2 regions of the Cedecea selenatireducens genome follow, and region 1 is predicted to be linked to the other one. Evidence: predicted binding sites of a transcription regulator. Region 1 holds the regulator's gene; the other holds the start of a gene.
The links. Region 1 encodes PurR, which represses purine synthesis genes. Its sites were predicted from a motif close to CANGCAAACGTTTGCNTG; they were not measured.
Positions count from the first base shown of each region.

Region 1 (3,141 bases):
GGAACAGGCTCAGGCTGGCGCTCACCGCCGAGGCGTTAGTCCCCAGGTCTTGCTGAATGGCCGCAAAGGCGGGCAGGTACATGTCTGTGGCGAGAAAGCCGAGTACGCTCAGGCCAGCCAGCCAGATAAGAAATCCCTTTGATGGTTGCATATTTCACTCTTGATTTTGATAGCAGGTTAACGGGGCAGGAGTCTACGGAGTGCAAAACCGCTTGTGAAACGCTAATATTTGCGCGTTGCATTCAAATTTTTTGCAGGCAAAAAACATGTGGTCTGAATATTCTCTCGAAGTCGTGGATGCCGTAGCGCGCAACGGCAGTTTCAGCGGGGCAGCGCAGGAGTTGCATCGTGTGCCTTCTGCCATCAGCTATACCGTGCGCCAACTTGAAGAGTGGCTGGCCGTACCGCTGTTTGAACGACGTCATCGGGACGTTGAGCTGACCGCCGCTGGGGCTTTCTTTCTTAAAGAAGGGCGTTCTGTTATCAAAAAAATGATGGCAACGCGCCAGCAGTGCCAGCAGATAGCCAACGGCTGGCGCGGGCATCTCTCCATCGCGGTAGATAATATCGTGAAGCCGGAGCGTACTCGCCAACTGGTGCTCGATTTTTATCGCCATTTCCCGGACATCGAGCTGAGGGTGTTTCAGGAGGTTTTCAACGGCGTGTGGGATGCGCTGGCGGACGGGCGCGTTGAGGCGGCGATAGGCGCAACGCAGGCGATCCCCGTCGGAGGGCGCTACGCGTTTCGGGACATGGGCGCACTGAGCTGGCGCTGCGTGGTGGCGGCAGACCATCCGCTTGCGCAACACGAGGAGATCATCCTTGATGATGAAATTCGGCCCTGGCCGTCGCTGGTGCTGGAGGACACGTCCCGCTCGTTGCCCAAGCGCATTACCTGGCTTCTGGACAACCAGCGCCGCGTGGTGGTGCCGGACTGGGCGTCGGGCGCCGATTGCCTGACGGCAGGATTATGCATTGGCATGGTGCCCACGCACATTGCGAAACCGTGGCTCGAACGTGGCGACTGGAAAGAGTTGAGGCTGGAGAACCCGTTCCCGGATGCGGCCTGTTGCCTGACGTGGCGGCAGGATGACGCCTCGCCTGCGTTGAGCTGGCTGCTGGACTATTTAGGGGACAGTGAGACGATGAATCAGGAATGGCTCCAGGAGCCGGGGAACGAATCCCGGGCTCCTGAAGAGGCTTAGCGGCGGTAATCGCGGAACGGGCCGTCGGCCACCGAGCGGCGTTCGATGAGGCGCGGATGGACTTCTATGGTCTGCGACTCTTCCCGTTTGTTGATAATGCGGTCGAGCAGCATGTTAAAGGCCGTTTCACCGAGGCGTTCTTTTGGCTGATGGATTGTGGTCAGCGCCGGAGAGAAATAGCGGGCGTTGCGCACGTTATCGTAGCCGATAATCGAGATATCCTGCGGCACGCGCAGCCCCATCTCATCCGCTGCGCAAATCGCACCCATTGCCATAATATCGCCGCCGCAGAAGACCGCAGTAGGACGATGCGGTTGATTAAGCAGCTGCTGCATGGCGCGATAGCCAGATTCCGGCTCGAAGTCGCCCTGAACCACCCAATTTTCCGGCACTTTGATATTGGCTTCTTCAAGCGCTTTCAGGAAGCCAGCGTGACGACCACCGCCGGTGTTACGCTCCAGCTGGCCCGGGATCGCACCGATGTCGCGGTGTCCGCGCTCAATCAGGTAACGGCCTGCGAGATAACCGCCGTGGAAGGCGTTATCGACCACGGAGTCGGTAAAATCGGCGCGGGCTTCGCCCCAGTCCATCACCACCATAGGAATATGACGGTACTCTTCCAGCGTAGAGAGCAGGGTCTGTGGATATTCGGAGCACATGACCAGCAGGCCATCGACGCGTTTTTGCGCCATCATCGACAGGTAGGCTTGCTGCTTCTCAAAGTTGTTGTGCGCGTTGCCGAGGATCAGGGTGTAGCCTTTGGCGAAGCAGCTGTTCTCAACCGACTCGATAATTTCAGCAAAATAGGGCGCTTCGCTGGAGGTAGCGAGCAGGCCAATCGATTTGGTGTGGTTGACCTTCAGGCTGCGCGCCACGGCGCTCGGCGAATAGTGCAGCTCTTTGATAGCTGCCCAGACGGCGTTGCGCGTCTCTTCCGCCACAAAACGGGTCTTGTTAATGACATGTGACACAGTGGTAGTGGAAACGTTTGCGCGCTTCGCTACGTCCTTAATGGTTGCCATTAGATGTCACTCCAGACCATATCGTAAACTCCTGATAACTCATGTGTTAAACGTTTGCCTTCGCTAACTCCTGGGGCAACACGTTGGTTGCAGGCCTGTCGGGGATGCGACATACAGCGGGAGGAGGGCGTTGCCGGGCGATACGCGGTAAATTAGCGAAGGATTTTGGCTTATCCCGGGGCAAAGTGGAAGAGGGAAAACCGATATCTGTGCAAAACCAGCAGGATTTTTATCGTTAATTGTGGGAAAATCATCCCACTTACGCTTTGTAGGGAAATAAAAGGAGCTTACGATGAGTACCGATCTGAAGTTTTCCGTAGTGACTACGGTTATCGTACTGAGTCTGATTGTTGCCGGGGCGTTAACCGCCGTACTGCACTGATTTAATAAGGGCCGCAAAAAGCGGCCCTTAATACAGGTCAAACATCACTGAAAATCAGCCTGCCAGGTTTTGCGCAACAAAGTTCCAGTTAACCAGCGCCCAGAAGTGGTCCAGATAAACCGGGCGCGCGTTGCGGTAGTCGATGTAGTAAGCGTGTTCCCAGACGTCCACTGTCAACAGCGGTTTTGCCCCGGTTGTGAGCGGAGTTCCTGCGTTAGAAGTCGAGACGATAGCCAGGCTGCCGTCGCTGTTCTTCACAAGCCAGGTCCAGCCGGAGCCGAAGTTTTTGATGGCCGCTTCGGTGAACTGTTTTTTAAATGCTTCCACGCTGCCAAACGCGTTATTGATGGCGGCCAACACTTCTCCGCCAGGTTCTCCCCCGGCGTTTGGTGCCAGGCAGTGCCAGTAGAACGTATGGTTCCAGACCTGAGCGGCATTATTGAAAATACCGCCGTCAGACTCTTGCACGATCTCTTCCAGCGATTTCCCTTCAAACGGGCTGCCTTTGACGAGGTTGTTCAGGTTAGTGACG
Region 1 is NZ_JBHIKW010000011.1:127,601-130,741, forward strand. It holds gene punC (purine nucleoside transporter PunC) at 1-151, opposite strand, end outside; gene punR (DNA-binding transcriptional activator PunR) at 267-1,205, shown strand; gene purR (HTH-type transcriptional repressor PurR) at 1,202-2,227, opposite strand; gene cydH (cytochrome bd-I oxidase subunit CydH) at 2,520-2,609, shown strand; gene sodB (superoxide dismutase [Fe]) at 2,664-3,141, opposite strand, start outside.

Region 2 (3,141 bases), on a different contig from region 1:
TGGCGGTTTCAACGATGATGTTGGCGTCACAGCGCAGGCTCTTCTCAACAAGACGAGTCTGGATGGCGCCCACGGCCATCGGGGCCGGAACCGGCAGGCGATTTTTCGCAATGTTGCGGTCGGACAGCACCAGCAACACGGTGCCATTGCGTACCATGCGTTCAGCTTCGTCGCAGAGCGCCATCACCGTTTCGTGCAGTGATTTCTCGGTCACGTCATAAGTGATGTCGAGCGTATCGGCGCGATAGTGTTCTTCTTCAAGCGTGGTGAGCTGCTGGAAATCAGACCACAGCAGAATCGGCGATTTGAAGCTCAGGCGGTGCGCCTGGCCTTCTGCTTCACAGAAGACGTTCATCTCGCGACCAATGCTGGTGGCCAGGGACATCACGTGTGCTTCACGCAGCGGATCGATTGGCGGGTTGGTGACCTGCGCGAACTGCTGGCGGAAGTAATCGTAAATAATGCGTGGCTGGCTGGAAAGCACGGCAAACGGCGTGTCATCGCCCATTGACCCCACCGCTTCCTGGCCGTTTTCGCCCAGAACGCGAATCACTGAATCCAGCTCTTCGCTGCTGTAGTTAAACTGCTTCTGGTAGCTGGCGAGCGTGTCGTCGTCCAGCTCTCTCGCGCCCACTTTTTCGTCCGGCAGATCTTCAAACGGCACCAGACGACGCACGTTGTTCTCCATCCACTCTTTATACGGATGGCGGCTTTTCAGCTCGGCATCGGTTTCAGCGGAATGCAGAATACGGCCAATACGGGTGTCGATAACCATCAGCTCGCCCGGGCCAACGCGGCCTTTTTCAACCACTTCGTCCGGCTGGTAGTCCCAGATCCCGACTTCAGAGGCACAGGTGATGAGCTTGTCTTTGGTGATGACGTAGCGCGCCGGGCGCAGGCCGTTACGGTCCAGGTTACAGGCAGCGAAGCGCCCGTCTGACATCACGATACCGGCCGGGCCGTCCCACGGCTCCATGTGCATGGAGTTAAAGTCGAAGAAGGCACGCAGCTCAGGATCCATGTTCGGGTTGTTCTGCCATGCAGGCGGAACAAGCAGACGCATGGCGCGTACGATATCCATCCCGCCCGCCAGCAGCAGCTCAAGCATGTTGTCCATGGAGCTGGAGTCGGAGCCGGTTTCGTTCACGAACGGCGCGGCGTCGTGCAGATCGGGGATCAGCGGCGTCTGGAATTTATAGGTACGAGCGCGGGCCCACTGGCGGTTACCGGTAATGGTGTTGATTTCGCCGTTATGCGCCAGATAGCGGAACGGCTGAGCCAGCGGCCAGCGCGGCACGGTGTTGGTGGAGAAACGCTGGTGGAACAGGCAAATGGCCGATTCCAGGCGCAGGTCCGCCAGGTCCAGGTAGAAGCGCGGCAGGTCAGCCGGCATACACAGACCTTTATAGATGTTCACCAGGTTAGACAGGCTACAGATATAGAAGTCTTTATCTTCCTGGATGCGTTTTTCGATACGGCGACGGGCGATAAACAGGCGGCGTTCCATATCACGAGGGCGCCAGCCCGCCGGGGCGTTAACGAAAATTTGTTCAATACGTGGCAGAGAGGAGAGGGCGATTTCACCGAGCACGTCTTTGTTCAGCGGCACTTCACGCCAGCCAACAATAGACAGAGTTTCGTTTTGCAGCTCTTCTTCAACAATGCGGCGGCTGGCGCGAGCAAGCGCGTCATCCTGGCTTAAGAAAATCATGCCAACGGCATAGTTCTTGGCCAAACGCCAATTGCGTTCTTCTGCAACAATGCGGAAGAAACGATCTGGTTTTTGCAGCAGCAGGCCACAACCGTCGCCGGTTTTACCGTCGGCCAGGATGGCCCCACGGTGCTGCATACGGGCTAGCGCGTGAATAGCGGTACGCACTACCTTGTGGCTAGGTTCGCCTTCTATGTGGGCGATCAGGCCGAAACCACAGTTATCCTTCTCAAGGGATTTATCGTACAACATATCAGTGAACCTCCCCAGGCTCTACGTTACTCCCAACCGTTTGCGCGTGGACGCAGCAAGGGCATGGCGACGGGGTTTGCGCATCATACGCTTGCCTCGCGTGTCGCCCTCTTAATGTCCAACGCATCCGGTGTCACAAGTGTTGAGGACTTGCTTTAGAGGGAATCTCAATTACTGCATAAATATGATGGGCACAGAACCCATCCAGAAAGCTTCCAGCGGATTTCCAAGTTATCGGGAAAGAGCACACAGGTCAAATGGCATTCTTATTTATACATAATTGTGCTAAGAGCGTCCTAAGGATATGAATACAATGATATTTTGCGCTTTTTTGCCTGTGGCGGCAGCGCGGCAAACGCCGGGGGTTATGTGATCGTCCTCACTATACTGAAGCCCAGGGAACTCCAGACCATGCTGGCATCAGTGGTATTGCTAGCACGATATGCTACTTAACCCCCATGGAGTGCAGCATGACACTGTTTTTCACCGCTCGTCATATTCTTTAAATAAAGGGCAGCATCATAAGGAAAAGTAATTAAGCCTTATTTGAATAGGGTTGCACTTATTTTGAGTTTATATGCAATAGATAAGGCTGCGCCGAAGCGATTGATCCAGGTCATCGCCGCTGCGAGAAGAAAATGGCAGGCTAGGCCCCTTTTTCGGGACGGCCCATCAGATTATGCAGTTACAGAAATTAGTCAATATGTTTGGCGGCGATCTCTCTCGTCGCTATGGGCAAAAGGTCCATAAACTCACGCTGCATGGCGGGTTTAGCTGTCCTAATCGCGACGGCACTATCGGGCGAGGCGGCTGCACCTTTTGCAACGTGGCCTCTTTTGCCGACGAAGCCCAGCAGCACAGCTCCATTGCAGAACAGCTCGCGCATCAGGCCAGTCGGGTGAATCGCGCCCAGCGTTATCTGGCCTATTTCCAGGCTTACACCAGCACCTGGGCTGAAGTGCAGGTTCTGCGTGCTATGTATCAGCAGGCGGTAAGCCAGACCAGCATTGTTGGGCTGTGTGTGGGCACCCGGCCCGACTGCGTGCCAGACGGCGTGCTCGATCTGCTGAGCGACTACCATGAGCAAGGCTATGAAGTGTGGCTGGAGCTGGGTTTGCAGACGGCGAATGACAAAACGCTGCACCGCATCAACCGTGGGCATGATTTTGCCTGCTATC
Region 2 is NZ_JBHIKW010000005.1:47,592-50,732, forward strand. It holds gene gltB (glutamate synthase large subunit) at 1-1,963, opposite strand, end outside; gene mnmL (tRNA modification radical SAM protein MnmL/YtqA) at 2,643-3,141, shown strand, end outside.
Region 2: the regulator PurR is predicted to act here: its motif matches at 1,993-2,010, upstream of gltB (glutamate synthase large subunit).